Regions from separate parts of the Kocuria sp. SL71 genome, predicted to be linked through region 2. Evidence: predicted binding sites of a transcription regulator. Region 2 holds the regulator's gene; the other holds the start of a gene.

Region 1 (7,760 bases), 840 kb from region 2:
CAGCGCCGCCCTCCGAGCCGAGGTCGTAGACCCCCGTGAACAGGGACAGGACCAGCAGCCCTGCGACCGCTGCGGTCGCCAGCCACAGCTTCCAGTCGAGCAGGGCTGCGGCGAGCCCGGATCGTCGGGTGCTCGCCTCGGCGCCGGTGCGGGCTTCGGTCATCGGGGTCCCCTCAGCATGGTCGGGCGGTGCGGAGGCATGCGCCTCGTCCCGGGAGGCCGGGCACGAGGCGCATGCCTCAGCGGCGGCACCTGCATCGGGCCTCGACGCCGGTGCCGCCGCTGACAGATCAGCAGGTCAGCTGCTCGTGGACTCGAAGGCGTCGGCCAGGCCGTTGAAGATCTCGGTGTAGGTCTGGATGCCCTCGTTGGTGTAGGTGTCCGCCGGAGCGTAGTAGATGTTTCCCTCCTTCACGGCGGTCACGTCCTGCAGCGCCTCGGACCGCTCGATGACCTCGGCGGCGGGGGTGGCGCCCTCCTCCGAGCTCACGCCGGCGTCGCGGTCCAGGACCACGATCCAGTCCGGGTCGGAGTCGGCGATGGCCTCGACGGAGATGTCGTCGCCCTGGTGGTCGTCCGAGGCGCCTTCGACCTCGAGGGCCGGGGTGAAGCCGAACTCGTCGAACAGCGGCCCGAAGGTGCGTCCCACGCCCGGGGCGATATAGCCGATCTCGCCGCCGGAGACGTTGACGGCCATGACGGTGTCGCCCTCCTGATAGGAGTCGGACACGCGCTGGGCGGCATCGTCCAGGCCGCCGTTGAGCGAGTCGGCCTCCGAGGTCTTGTCGAAGATCTCGCCGATGGCCGAGGTCTGGCGCTTGAGCTCCTCGAAGAAGTCCTCGCCCTCGCGGGGCTCGAACTCCACGATCGCGGCATCCGGGACGAGCTCGGCGATCTGATCGTGGTAGTCGCCGAAGCGCTGGCCGTTGACCACCAGGCTGGGCTCCACGCCGGCGATGGCCTCGAGGTCCGGCTCGCGGTGATTGCCGATGTCGACGACGTCATCGCCCTGCCAGCACTCGACCGTCTCCGGCAGCAGGGGCTTGGGCGCCGCGGCCAGCTCGACGTCCCACTCGCACAGGGTCTCGAACGTGCGGTTGTCGGTGGCGACCACGTTCTGCGGCGGCAGCGCGACGGTCTCGGTGCCGAAGTTGTCCTCGACCTCGATGCTGTCGGTCTCCCCGGAGCTGCTCTGGCTGTCCGAGTCGCCGGAGCCGCCGCAGGCGGTGAGTCCGAGGGCCAGGGCCAGGGGCAGGGCGGCCAGTGCGGCGCCGGAGCGGTGGCTGGGTGCAGGCATGGGAGCATCCTCTTGTCTGTCGACGACGTGGTGGCCGGGCAAGGTGAGCCTCACCTTGACTAGGTCAGGGTTACCTTACTGGTGACCTTAAAGGATTCTCCCAGCTGTTGCCAGGGCTTTCCTCGGAGTCCGCGGGCCGGCCGGGAGTCGTTCCGGGGCATTCGTTCCCCCGCGGTGCGCAGCTGGCACTCGCCTTGACCGACTGCCAGCGCCGTCTCTAAGGTGGCTTTAGCACTCGCCCTCGGGGGGTGCTAAGGGATTCGGGCCGATCGGCACCGCGACGACGGTTGGCAGATCCTCTGGCGCACCAGCACCGGGGTCCTCGCAGCAGCGGGGAGCAGCACCTCGGCGGGGCGCCGTGACAGCTTCAGCAACACTTCGAATCCATGAGAGAAGGAGACATCGTGTCGATCTCCATCAAGCCGCTTGAAGACCGCATCGTCGTCCAGGTCGTCGAGGCCGAGCAGACCACCGCCTCCGGCCTGGTCATCCCGGACACCGCCAAGGAGAAGCCCCAGGAGGGCAAGGTCATGGCCGTGGGCCCGGGCCGCGTCGACGACTCCGGCAACCGCATCCCGGTCGACGTCAAGGAGGGCGATCTCGTGATCTTCTCCAAGTACGGCGGCACCGAGGTCAAGTACAACGGCGAGGAGTTCCTCGTCCTGCCGGCGCGCGACGTGCTGGCCGTCGTCGAGAAGTGAGCCTGACGACCCCCTGATCACCTCAGGCGGTCCGAGCAGAGGGCGCCCGCCGCGTGCCCCGCGGTTGCGCGGGTCCGCATGGCCGGCGCCCTCTCTCGTCGATCAAGACCCCAGTCATCCCGACGGGCCCGCGCCCGTCGATCCCGAAGGAGAATCCGGCCCATGGCCAAGCAGCTGCTCTTCCGCGAGGACGCACGCAATCAGTTGAAGGAGGGTGTCGACCGCCTGGCCGACACCGTCAAGGTCACCCTCGGCCCGCGCGGCCGCAACGTGGTCCTGGACAAGAAGTGGGGCGCCCCCGTCATCACCAATGACGGCGTGACGATCGCCCGAGAGGTCGAGCTGGACGACCCCTACCAGAACCTGGGCGCCCAGCTCGCTAAGGAGGTCGCGACCAAGACCAACGACGTCGCCGGCGACGGCACCACGACCGCCACCGTCCTGGCGCAGGCGCTCGTGGAGGAGGGCCTGCGCAACGTGGCCGCCGGCGCCGCCCCGGGCCAGATCAAGAAGGGCATCGAGGTCGCCGTCCAGGCGGTCGCCGATCGCCTGCTCGAGGACGCCCGCGAGGTCTCCGGCGACGAGGTCGCCAAGGTCGCTGCGATCTCCTCGCAGTCCGAGGAGATCGGCGAGCTGATCTCCCGGGCCTTCGAGGTCGTGGGCAAGGACGGCGTGATCACCATCGAGGACGGCTCCTCCACGGAGATCGAGCTCGAGGTCACCGAGGGCATGCAGTTCGACAAGGGATACCTGTCGCCGTCGTTCGTCAAGGACGCCGAGCGCCAGGAGGCCGTCATGTCCGACGGCCTGATCCTGCTCTACCAGGGCAAGATTTCCTCGGCGCAGGAGCTCATGCCGGTGCTCGAGAAGGTCGTGCAGACCAAGAAGCCGCTGACGATCATCGCCGAGGACGTCGAGGGCGAAGCCCTGTCCACGCTGGTCGTCAACAAGCTGCGCGGCACCCTGGACGTCGTGGCCCTGAAGGCCCCGGGCTTCGGCGACCGCCGCAAGGCGATCATGGAGGATCTGGCGGTTCTCACCGGCGGCACCGTGGTGACCTCCGAGCTGGGCATCGCCCTGGACCAGGTCTCCCTGGAGCAGCTGGGCTCCGCCCGCACGGTCACCGTGACCAAGAACGAGACCACGATCATCGACGGCGGCGGCACCGCCGAGGCGATCTCCGAGCGCGTGGACTACATCCGCGGCCAGGTCGAGCGCACCGATTCCGAGTGGGACCGCGAGAAGCTGCAGGAGCGCCTGGCGCGCCTGGCCGGCGGCGTGTCCGTCATCAAGGTCGGCGCGGCCACCGAGGTCGAGGCCAAGGAGCGCAAGCACCGCATCGAGGACGCCGTCTCCTCGACCCGCGCGGCCCTCGAGCAGGGCATCGTGGGCGGCGGCGGCTCGGCGCTGGTCCACGCCTCCGCGGCGATCGACGACGTCAAGGCCCAGCTCGACGGCGACGCTGCCGTGGCCGCGGACATCGTGCGCCGCGCCCTGCGCCAGCCGCTGCGCTGGATCGCGCAGAACGCCGGCCAGGACGGCTGGGTCGTGGTCTCGCGCGTAGAGCAGATGGAGCTCGGGCACGGCTACGACGCCAAGGCCGATCAGTACACCGATCTGCTGGCGGCGGGCATCATCGATCCCGTCAAGGTGACCCGCTCTGCGCTGCAGAACGCGGCCTCGATCGCGGCCCTGGTGCTGACCACCGAGACCTTGGTCACCGACAAGCCCGCGGAGGACGATCAGGACGGCCACGGCCACCAGCACTGATCCGGAAGCTGCGGCGCTGACAGCGGCCGCAGCAGGCCGAGGACAGGCCCGGCTCCCGTCGCACTCGCGGCGGGAGCCGGGCCTTCTGCGCACCTCGGACGATGCCGCGGGCGGGCAGCCTGCGCTGGTAGGTTAACGCCCGTACTTCCCCCGGAGGCTGCGCAGGCATGCAGGCTTCCGCATGACCCGCTGCCGTGGCCGCAGCACGGAGGAGAGGCATGTCCGAGCAGCAGGAGACAGGCGGCACCGCGGACGACGCCCGCCGCCGGGAATCCGTGGCCAGGTACTCCGGCTTCCGCCCGGAGATCCAGGGGCTGCGCGCCGTCGCCGTGATCATGGTCGTGCTCTACCACGTCTTCCTCGGGCGGGTCTCGGGCGGCGTGGACATCTTCCTGCTGATCTCGGCGTTCTTCATGACGCTGTCGTTCGTGCGCAAGCTCGAGGGCGGGCGCCCGCTGCGGATCGGACGCTACTGGCTGCACACCTTCAAGCGGCTGCTGCCGCTGGCGGTGCTCACGGTGCTGGGCACCCTGGTGCTGGTCGCTCTGTTCTTCCCGGCCTACCGTGTCGAGGAGGCCCTGCGTCAGGCAGCGGCGGCCCTGACCTACACCGAGAACTGGGTCCTGGCTCTCACCTCGGTGGACTACTACGCCGCCGACCGCTCCACGGCCAGCCCGTTCCAGCACTTCTGGTCCCTGTCCGTCCAGGGCCAGGTCTTCCTGCTGTGGCCGCTGCTGTTCGGACTGACCTGGCTGCTGACCCGCGGCCGGTCCCGCCTGCGGCCCGTGCCTGTGCTCGCGGTGCTGTTCAGCGCCATCTTCGCCGCCTCGCTCGTGTTCTCGATCGTCACGACCGCCACCCAGCAGGAGTTCGCCTACTTCGACACCCGAACCCGGCTGTGGGAGTTCGCCCTGGGCTCGCTGCTGGCCTTGGCGCTGCCCTTCATCCGACTCCCGCGGTGGCTGCGCGTGGTGCTGGGGTGGGTGGGGTTCGTCTCGATGGTGCTGGTGGGCCTGCTGGTCGATGTGCAGGGGGCCTTCCCCGGCTGGATCGCCCTGTGGCCCCTGCTCTCGGCGGCCGCCATCATGGTCGCCGGGCAGACGGACTCGCGCTTCGGCCTGGACCGGATCTTCGCCGCCAAGCCGCTGGTGCGCCTGGGGGACTCCTCCTACGCGCTCTACCTCGTGCACTGGCCGCTGCTGATCACCTACCTGGTCATCCGCGACCGCCCGGAGGCGGGGCCGCGCTCCGGGGTGGTGCTGATCGTGCTCTCGCTCGCTCTGGCAATCCTGGCGACCAAGCTCATCGAGACGCCGCTGAAGAGCTGGAAGTGGCCCGAGGCCACCAAGCTGCGCCTGGCCGGAGCGGTCGTCGTGTGTCTGGCGGTCGGTCTGGGGCCGGTCCTTGCCTGGCAGCAGAGTCTGCGCGCGGACGTCGCCGAGGCCCCGGACGGCCCCACGGCCTCGAACCCGGGTGCGCTCGTGCTGCGAGACGACGTGCAGACCGCGCCGGATCCCGACGCCCCGACGATTCCGCTGGCCGCCCAGCTCGACGACCAGGCGCCGGACCGGGGCGCGGCATGCCCGAGCGAATGGGACATCCCCGTCGGATCGCAGCAGTGGTGCCGCGAATCGGTGCCCGCGGAGGACCCGTCGCAGACCGTGCTGCTGATCGGCAACTCGCACTCCGAGCACTGGCTGGACGCCCTGCGGCCGGTGGCCGAGGCGAACGGCTGGCGGGTGGTCAGCTACATCAGGCCCGGCTGCTATTGGACGAGCCACGAGGACCAGCTCGATGACGAGTGCGGCCCCTGGCTCGACGGCTCCATGCCCCTGGTGCATCAGATCGACCCGGATCTGATCATCACCCAGTCGACCTTCACCAACGCCGAGGGCGAGTACTACAAGCCGGACTACGACCAGCGCGTGCGCGAGGTCACGGGCGAGGGCTACCGCGTCCTGGGAGTGCGCGACATCCCGCGGTTCGATCAGGCTCCGCCGGAATGCGTCATGGAGGAGGGGTCCGCGCAGGCTCCGCAGTGCCAGAAGACCCATCCCATGCTCGGACAGCCCGATCCCATGCAGCCGCTGGCCGAGGAGCTGCCGCTGTACGCCGAGATGGACATGACCGATCAGATCTGCCCGGAGGGGACCTGCCCGCCCGTCATCGGGAACATGTACGTGCAGTGGGACAGCGGGCACCTGTCCATTCCCTACTCGCGCTCGCTGGCCTGGACCTTCGGCGACCGCCTGGCCGCAGCCTTGGCCGGGGACGGCGTGGTCGTGGAGCACCAGCCTGCTCTGCCGCAGCTGCAGTGAGGGCCGCCTCGGCAGGCGGAGGGGCCGAGGGCCCGTGAAGGGTCCTAGACTGTCCTCTCGAAACCGCACCGCGCCCGGGAGCCGCCGGGGCGTCGGCCGTGCCGTCGATGGAAAGGTCCTCCCCGTGTCAGAAGCCCCCGTCCCGACCGCCCTGTCCGAGGATCCGTTCGGCTTCGTCGGACTCACCTACGACGACGTCCTCCTGCTGCCGGGCAGCACGGATGTCATCCCGTCGGAGGCCTCCACGCGCACGCGCCTGTCGCGGCGCATCGAGCTCGAGACGCCCATCATCTCGGCCGCCATGGACACGGTGACCACCGCCAAGATGGCGATCCAGATGGCCCGCCTGGGCGGCATGGGCGTCATGCACCGCAACCTGTCGATCGCGGATCAGGCCGAGAACGTGGACCTGGTCAAGCGCAGCGAGTCCGGGATGATCACCGATCCCGTGACGGTCAGCCCGGAGGCCACCCTGCGCGAGCTCGACCGCCTCTGCGGCTACTACAAGGTCTCGGGCCTGCCCGTGGTCGAGGACGGCACCCGCCTGGTCGGCATCATCACCAACCGCGATACCCGCTACCTGCCGGAGTCGGACTTCGACACCCGCACCGTGCGAGAGGTCATGACCCCCATGCCTCTGGTCACCGGGCGCGTGGGCATGCCCAAGGAGGAGGCCTTCAAGCTGCTGGCCTCCAACAAGCTCGAGAAGCTGCCCCTCGTGGACGATCAGGGTGCGCTGAGCGGGCTGATCACCATCAAGGACTTCACCAAGGCGGAGCAGTACCCGCGCGCCACCAAGGACGACGAGGGCCGCCTGCGGGTCGGTGCGGCCGTCGGCTTCTTCGGCGACGGGTGGGAGCGGGCCATGACGCTCGTCGAGGCCGGCGTGGACGCCCTGTTCATCGACACCGCCAACGGGCACTCCCAGGGCGTGCTGGACATGATCGCCCGGCTCAAGGCCGAGCCGTCGGCCGCCCACGTGGACGTGATCGGCGGCCAGGCCGCCACCCGGCAGGGCGCCCAGTCGCTGATCGACGCCGGGGCCGACGGCATCAAGGTCGGCGTGGGGCCGGGCTCGATCTGCACCACGCGCGTCATTGCCGGCGTGGGCGTCCCGCAGATCACCGCGATCAACGAATCCGCCAAGGCCGCGATCCCGGCCGGCGTGCCGCTGATCGCCGACGGCGGCCTCCAGCACTCCGGCGAGATCGGCAAGGCGCTCGTGGCCGGGGCGGACTCGGTCATGGTCGGCTCGCTGCTGGCCGGCACCGATGAGTCCCCGGGCGATCTGATCTTCATCAATGGCAAGCAGTTCAAGGCCTATCGCGGCATGGGCTCGCTGGGGGCCATGCAGACCCGGGCCGGGAACACGTCGTTCTCCAAGGACCGCTACTTCCAGGCGGACGTGGGCTCGAACGAGAAGCTGATCCCGGAGGGCATCGAGGGCCAGGTGCCCTACCGCGGCCCGCTGTCCTCGGTGATCCACCAGCTCGAGGGCGGTCTGCGCCAGACCATGTTCTACACCGGCGCCCGCTCGATCGAGGAGATCAAGCACAAGGGCCGCTTCGTGCGGATCACCTCCGCCGGGCTCAAGGAGTCGCACCCGCACGACATCTCGATGACCGTCGAGGCCCCCAACTACAAGCGCTGATCGGACCCGATCCGGCGCTGGAG
Region 2 (7,760 bases):
CATCCGCAAGGACGTGCTCTCCAAGTGCTACGGCGGCGACATCACCCGCAAGCGCAAGCTGCTCGAGAAGCAGAAGGAGGGCAAGAAGCGCATGAAGATGGTCGGTCGCGTGGAGGTCCCCCAGGAGGCCTTCGTGGCAGCGCTGTCGGCTGACGAGCCGGAGAAGAAGAAGTAGTCGTGACCTGCGGCCCGGCCGTGGTGGCCGTCTCGGCGAAGCGGCGCACGCAGGACGCCTGGGGAACGGGCTGCGATGCCAGCGGACGGCTCCAGGCGGCCTGGGTGCTCGACGGGGCCACAGCGCTGGGCGCCAAGGACCCCTGCAGCGCCGACGAGCAGGTCGCCCGCTTCGCCTGGAGGCTCTCCGCAGCCCTGCGCGCGATCCTCGCCGACGCCGGAGCTCGAGCGCGCAGCCAGCCCCTGCACCAGATCGTCGAGGCCGCCCGCGCCGAGGCCCAGCGCAGCATCGAGATTGGCTGGCCCGCGGCCGAGATCCCCGCGGCCACGCTGTCGCTGATCCGGCGCACCGCCCAGGGCCTCGAGTGCTTCGTGCTGGGGGACTCGCCGCTGTGGCTCGAGGACGGTGGGCAGATCTTGGAGGTCGTCGATCCGCAGTTCGCCGGCGGCGACGCCCGAGTGCTGCGCCGCTGGCACGAGCTGCGAGCACAGGGCCGCAGCGCTGAGGCCGCCTACGCCGAGCTTCTCGAGGCGCAGGTGCTGGACCGGCGCACACGCAGCACCGAGGACGGGCTGTGGATCCTCGGCGGTTCGCCGCAGGCCGCGCAGCATGCCCGCGTGGAGCTGATCCCCGGGGCCGAGCAGCGGCGCGTGTGTCTGCTCACCGACGGTCTGGAGCGCGTGGTCGATCCCTTCGCGATCACCGGTCGGCGCGGGCTCTTCGAGGCGCTGCACAGCGGATCGGCTGGCTCCCTCGCCCAGAGCCTGCGTGGGCTCGAGCGAGCGGATCCCCGCCGCGTGCGCGCGCCCCGGATGACTGTGCACGACGACATCACCGGCCTGGCGATCACGCTCTGACCTGCACGGGAGCTCCGCCCTGGAGTTCACATCGAACGTGAAGTCCGCGCAAATAATCCAAACCTGAAGTAGAACTCGAAGGATGAAGATGCCCTCTCTGCCCGATGGCGAGACCCCTCCGGAGGACGGGCTGCTCCCGGAGACCGCCGCTCACGGAAGCGACGAGCGGACCCTGAGCCTGTACGTGCACGTGCCGTTCTGCTCCGTGCGCTGCGGCTACTGCGACTTCAACACGTACACCGCCCTGGAGCTGGGCCCCGACGTCTCGCAGGCGGCCTACCACCTCGAGGCCGTGCGCGAGATCGAGTTCGCCCGCGAGGCGCTCGAGCGCTCCGGGGCGGCGCGCCGTGGACTGCACACCGTCTTCTTCGGCGGGGGCACGCCCACCCGGCTGGCCTCCTCGGCGCTCGTGGAGATCCTGGACAGCGCCCGCGGGAGCTTCGGTCTGCTGGAGGGCGCGGAGGTCACCACCGAGGCCAATCCCGACTCGGTGACCCGGGAGGACCTGCAGACGCTGGCCGACGGAGGATTCACCCGCGTGTCCTTCGGCGTCCAGTCCGCGGTGCCGCACGTCCTGCGCACCCTGGAGCGCACCCACGATCCCGCCAACGTGCCGAGGGTCGTGCAGTGGGCCAAGGAGGCCGGGCTGTCCGTGAGCACGGATCTGATCTACGGCACGCCGGGGGAGTCGCTCGAGGACTGGAGGGAGTCGCTGCGCCAGGCCATCTCCCTGGAGCCGGACCACCTCTCCGCCTACTCCCTGATCGTGGAGGACGGCACGCGCATGGCGGCGCAGATGCGCCGCGGCGACGTGGACCCGGTGGACCCGGACGACCAGGCCGAGAAGTACGGGATCGCCGAGCAGATGCTCTCCGAGGCAGGCTTCGAGTGGTACGAGATCTCCAACTGGTCCCGGGTCGCGGGCGGGCGCAGCGCGCTGGAGAACCGCTCGGCGCACAACCTCGCCTACTGGCACAACCAGGACTGGTGGGGCGTCGGCCCCGGCGCCCACAGCCACGTGGGCGGCGTGCGCTGGTGGAACCGCAAGCACCCCATGCCGTACGCGCAGACGGTGCGCAGGGGCCTCTCTCCCGCCGTGGGCCGCGAGCAGCTCGACGACGACACCCGGTACATGGAGCGCGTGATGCTCGAATCCCGCATCGCAGACGGCATGCCGCTCACGGCGCTGCGTCCGGAGGGGCGCGAGCAGATCGCGGGGCTGGTGGCGGAGGAGCTGATCGACGGCCGCAGCGCGCTGCAGGGCCGGCTCGTGCTCGCGCTGCGCGGCCGCCTGCTCGGGGACGCCGTGGTGCGGCGGCTGCTCGTCGACTGAGCCGCAGGGCTCTCGGACCCGTCGGAACGGCCGGTCCACGGCCGGGCAGACCTGCGGCTGACATGCAGAAGGCCCCGCCGAAGCGGGGCCCTCTGCGCGTGCCGTGGGGCGTCCGGGTCAGTTCTGCGCGCCGGCACCCGGCTCGGGGGCATCAGCGGTGCGGCCGCTGGGGGTGACGACCTGGCCCTGGGCTGTGACCGGACCGGAGGTCTCGCGCTCCCGGCGGCGCTCCTGGCGTCGGCTCGCCAGGGCGTCGTAGAGGTACCAGTTGAGGCGGTAGCGGTACGGACGCCCGGAGTTGGCGGAGACGGCTGCGGCGACCGAAGAGATGGCGAGGATCAGCCAGGCTGCGGCGGCCAGGATGGCGAAGATCCAGCCGACCCACGGGATGAAGGCCAGCAGCGCGCCGGCGATCACCACGAGGGTGGGCAGCAGCGTGAAGTTGGCGGCCTCCAGGGACTCCTGCTCGGTGAAGCGGGCGCGGCCCCTGGCCCAGCGGTGGATGCTCATGCTGGGCACGCATCCGACCACTCCGAGCATGTGCGTCAGTGTGGCCAGCTGCTGATCGTCCGAGACGGAGACCGGACCGGGCTGGGCGCTGAGCCCCTCGTACTCGTTCGGCGCGAGGGCCGCCTGGTCGTCGGATCCGGGGTCGGCCGGCTCGGCACCGGAGTCGCTGAGTCGCTGGGGGCTGCTGCTGGAGACGGCCACTGTCCACCTTCGAGGTCGTGTGACCGGCAGGGCCGGTCGAGCGGGCGCCGCAGGTCCCCTGGGGGTCGGGGAGGCGCTCGGGTCCTGCACAGTCTAGCCGCTGACGGCCTCCGAGGGCTTCGTGGGAGGCCCCGTGTGACGGGTTGCTCAGGCGCTGCCGGGGACCGTGACGAAGTCGATGAGCTCCTCGACGCGCCCGAGCAGCGCCGGCTCCAGATCGGCGTAGGTGTCCACGCGGGAGAGGATCGAGCTCCAGGCCCGTCCGATGTCCTCGGGGGTCTCGTGCGGCCAGCCCAGTCCGCGGCAGATCCCGGTCTTCCAATCGATCCCGCGCGGCACCTCGGGCCAGGCGCGGATGCCCATGGCGCTGGGCTTCACGGCCTGCCAGATGTCGATGTACGGGTGGCCCAGCACCGCCACGTTGCCGGGGGCGGACGGCACCCGCATGGCCTCCTCGGCGATCCGGGACTCCTTGGAGCCTGCGACCAGGTGATCGACCAGGATGCCCAGGCGCCGCGACGGCCCGGGGGAGAACTCCGCGACGGCCGCGGCCAGATCGTCCACGCCGTGCAGCGGCTCGACCACGATGCCCTCGACCGCCAGGTCGTGGCCCCAGACCTTCGCGACCAGCTCGGCGTCGTGCTTGCCCTCGACCCAAATGCGGGAGGCCTGGGCCGTGCGGGCGCGGAAGCCCTCCACCTCGACCGACCCGGAGCGGGTGCGCGCGGGAGCCTTGGGGCGCTGCGGCGCTGAGGCTCGGCAGCGATCACGGGCTCGCCCTCGAAGAGGAAGCCGGGCCCCAGGGGGAAGCTGCGGATCCTGCCCCGACGGTCCTCGAGGCTGAGCACGCGCATGCCGCCTATCGTCTCCAGACGCACCACGGCCCCGACCCAGCCGGTCTCGAACTGCTCGAGGACCATGCCGCGGGCCACCGGCAGCTGACGCGGCTCGGGCGGGCGGTTCGAGGCGGACAGGTCGCTGAGGGAGCGCGGTCCCCAGGACGAAGGGGGCATGGCGGCCTCCAGATCGACGGACGTGGTGGTGCGGCGCGCCGGAGGGGGCGCCTCCGGGCGGATCAGCGGCGAGCGTACCAATGCCCCGGTGCGAGCGCGGAGGCGTGAGCCCGCCTACACTGGCTTAGCAGTGTGCGCCCCCGAGTGCCAGAATGGTCCTCCGAGCGAGCACGCACAGCGCAGGAAGGAGCGGAACATGGATCACCCCCGGCGGCTGCAGGTCCTGCAGGCCATCGTGGAGGACTATGTCCACTCCCGGGAGCCGGTGGGCTCCCAGGCCCTCGTCGAGCGCCACGCCCTCGGCGTGTCCTCGGCGACCGTGCGCAACGACATGGGCGTGCTGGAGGAGGAGGGCCTGATCATGGCCCCCCACACCTCCTCGGGTCGGATCCCCACGGCCAAGGGGTATCGCGAGTTCGTCGACCGGATCGCGGCGGTCCAGCCGCTGACCCCGGCCCGGCGCCGCGCGATCCAGACCCTGCTCGAGGGCGCCGACGGCATCGACGACGTCATGGAGCGCACGGTGCGCCTGCTCTCGCAGCTCACCCACCAGGTGGCGGTCGTGCAGTACCCGTCGGTGAGCTCGGCCGTGCTGCGGCACCTGGAGCTGGTGCGCATGGACGAGCACCAGGTCCTGCTGGTCGTGATCCCCACCGACGGCCGGGTCTCCCAGCGGATGCTGCGCATGCCCGAGCCGGTGGCCGAGTCCGTCGTCCTGGATGCCCGGGCGAGGCTGCTGGGCGCGGTCGTCGGGCATCCACTGGACGGAGCCGGTGCGGCCGTGATGGCCGCGGCCCAGCAGGCGCCCCCGGCCGAGCAGCCCCTGCTGGAGGCGGCGGCCGCGGCCGTGGCCGCCGTGCTGGACAGCGCGTCCGGGCAGCGCATGCTGCTGGCAGGCACCGCGAACCTGGCCCAGTCCACCGACGACTTCCGCCGCAGCATCGGCCCCGTGCTGGAGGCGCTCGAAGAGCAGGTCACCCTCCTGCAGCTGCTCTCGGAGATGGAGCAGGACGAGCGCGGGGTGGCCGTGCGCATCGGCGCGGAGGACTCCTCGGACCCGCTGGTCGAGACCGCTGTCGTGGCCACCGGATACGGTCCGCAGCGCAGGGCCAAGCTCGGCGTGCTGGGACCCACCCGCATGGACTACCCGCAGACCATGGCGGCGGTGCGCGCCGTGGCCAGCTACCTCTCGCGCTCGCTGCCCAGCTGAGCCGCACCGAACAGACTCGCGCTCTCCTTGAGCCCGGCCATGCGCCCGGCGAGGGGCGCGCAGACCACGAATCCCAGAGATGACGAGGACGGAACGACCTGTGAGCGATCACTACGAGACCCTGGGCGTGTCCCGGGACGCCTCCGCCGAGGAGATCAAGCGCGCCTACCGCAAGAAGGCCCGTCAGCTGCACCCGGACGTCAACCCGTCGCCGGATGCCGCCGATGAGTTCAAGCGCGTCTCCCACGCCAACGACGTCCTCTCCGACCCGGAGAAGCGGCGCATCTACGACGCCACCGGCAATGAGAACGGCGAGTCCGGCTTCGGCGGAGGCGGCTTCGGCGGCGGCGGCGGGTTCGGGGGCTTCGGCGACATCTTCGACGCCTTCTTCCAGGGCGGCGGAGCCCAGGGCCCCAAGTCCCGCACGCGCCAGGGCCAGGACGCTCTGATCACCGTGGACGTCTCCCTGCAGGAGGCCGTCTTCGGCACCCAGAAGCGGATCACGGTGGACACCGCGGTCGTGTGCCCCGAGTGCCAGGGCACCTGCTGCCAGCCGGGCACCCACCCCGAGCAGTGCACCGACTGCGGCGGCCAGGGCCAGGTCCGCCAGCCCATCCGCTCGCCCCTGGGCACCGTGATGACCGTGGCCGAGTGCCCCACCTGCCGCGGCTACGGCGATGTCATCAAGTCCCCGTGCCAGGAGTGCTACGGCCACGGGCGCGTGCGCGACAAGCGCCCGCTGAACGTCAAGATCCCCGCCGGCGTGCGCAGCGGAGTGCGCATCCGCCTGTCGGGGCAGGGCGAGGCCGGCGTGGCCGGCGGCCCCAGCGGCGACCTGTACGTGGAGACCAAGGTCACCCAGGACCCCACGTTCACCCGCGACGGCGACGACCTGCACGTCACCGTGCGGATCCCCATGACCTCGGCCGCGCTGGGCACCACCCTCAAGCTCGACACCTTCGACGGCCCCCAGGAGATCTCGATCCCCGCAGGCACCCAGTCGGGTCAGACCCGCCGGGTCGAGGGCCTGGGCTCCACCCGCCTGCGCAGCCAGAGCGGGGAGCGCGGCGATCTGGTGGTGCACCTGGAGGTCGAGACCCCCGAGGACCTCACCGGCGAGCAGCGCGAGCTGCTCACCCGGCTGGCCTCCCTGCGCGGCGAGGAGCAGCACACCGGAACCGCCGTGAGCCGCACGCAGGAGCGCGGGGGCGGCGGCGGGTTCTTCTCGCGGCTGCGCGACCGCTTCGCGGATCAGTGAGGCGCCGGACATGACCACGCTGCCCGTCTTCCTCGCCAAGACCGAGCTGCTCGGCGCCGGCACGGGGGAGCAGATCGTGCTCAGCGGCCCTGAGGCCCGCCACGCCGCCACCGTGCGGCGCCTGAGCACCGGCGAGCGGCTCGAGCTCGTCGACGGCCGCGGGCTGCGGGTCACCGGCAGCGTCGTGAGCGCCGCTGGCGACCGGATCGAGCTGCGCGTCGAGGACTCCGTGCAGGAGCCGGCGCGCAGCCCCGAGCTGGTCCTCGTGCAGGCCCTGGCCAAGGGCGACCGTGATCTGCAGGCCGTCGAGTCCTGCACCGAGCTCGGCGTCGAGGCCGTGATCCCGTGGCAGGCCGAGCGCTCGATCGCCAAGCTGCGCCCCGAGCGCCAGGCCAAGCAGCTGGCCAAGTGGGAGTCCGCCCTGACTTCGGCGGCCAAGCAGTCCCGACGGGCTCGCTGGCCGCAGCTGCGCGAGCCGGTCACGAGCTTCTCGCTGGCCCGGCTCATCGAGGAGGCGCCGGGCACCCGCTGGCTGGTCCTGCACGAGAGCGCGCAGCAGCGTCTCACCGAGCTGCTTCCGGAGCTGGCGTCCCACGAGGACCTGGAGGGGATCGGGCTGATCGTGGGCCCGGAGGGCGGCGTCTCGGACGCGGAGCTCGAGCGCTTCGTGCAGGCCGGGGCTCAGCCGATGCTGCTGGGCCCGGAGGTCCTGCGCTCCTCCACGGCAGGGGCCGCTGCCGTGGCCGTGCTGTCCTGCGCTCTCGGGCGCTGGTGAGCATCCACGGCGGCACAGCCGCCCGCCGGCGCGTCGCACCGGCGCGATAGCATGGGCCCTCGAACCGCACCTCGGCCTGCACCAGCTGCAGCCTCCCGTGCGGAGCAGACCACGCGCAGCGCAACGGAAGGCGGCAGCGGCCACACGGCCCTCACCATGGATCACAGCACCCTCTCGGACACCGAAGCGGACCCGCAGCGTCCCGTCGGGGCACCCGCGCAGGACGCGTCCCCGGAGCAGGAGCGCGTGCGGCGCACCGTCGTCTTCCACGACCGCGAGACCATGGTGCGCAGCATCGGCCAGGCCGATTCCGCGCTGACCCAGATCGAGCTGGCCCGTCCGGGCACCCATCTGCGCGCCCACGACCTCACCGTCTCGGTCGACGGCCGCGCGGAGGACGTCGCCGTCGTCGTCGCGCTGCTCGAGGA

Evidence for each region. The regulator HrcA, encoded in region 2, represses chaperone genes, less so after heat shock. The targets are predictions, from matches to a motif close to TTNGCACTCGNNNNNNNCGAGTGCNAA.
Region 1: the regulator HrcA is predicted to act here: its motif matches at 1,480-1,506, upstream of groES (co-chaperone GroES).

What each region holds. Positions count from the first base shown of each region.
Region 1 is NZ_JAPPRE010000001.1:1,676,442-1,684,201, reverse strand. Features, by position in the region: gene OVA15_RS07515 (ABC transporter permease) at 1-163, opposite strand, end outside; gene OVA15_RS07510 (siderophore ABC transporter substrate-binding protein) at 299-1,297, opposite strand; gene groES (co-chaperone GroES) at 1,702-1,998, shown strand; gene groL (chaperonin GroEL) at 2,161-3,768, shown strand; gene OVA15_RS07495 (acyltransferase family protein) at 3,987-6,086, shown strand; gene guaB (IMP dehydrogenase) at 6,211-7,737, shown strand.
Region 2 is NZ_JAPPRE010000001.1:837,283-845,042, forward strand. Features, by position in the region: gene lepA (translation elongation factor 4) at 1-175, shown strand, start outside; gene OVA15_RS03880 (protein phosphatase 2C domain-containing protein) at 178-1,032, shown strand; gene hemW (radical SAM family heme chaperone HemW) at 1,121-2,365, shown strand; gene OVA15_RS03890 (DUF4870 domain-containing protein) at 2,483-3,076, opposite strand; partial or broken gene OVA15_RS03895 (DUF3097 domain-containing protein) at 3,224-4,089, opposite strand; gene hrcA (heat-inducible transcriptional repressor HrcA) at 4,286-5,299, shown strand; gene dnaJ (molecular chaperone DnaJ) at 5,400-6,557, shown strand; gene OVA15_RS03910 (16S rRNA (uracil(1498)-N(3))-methyltransferase) at 6,568-7,332, shown strand; gene OVA15_RS03915 (PhoH family protein) at 7,615-7,760, shown strand, end outside.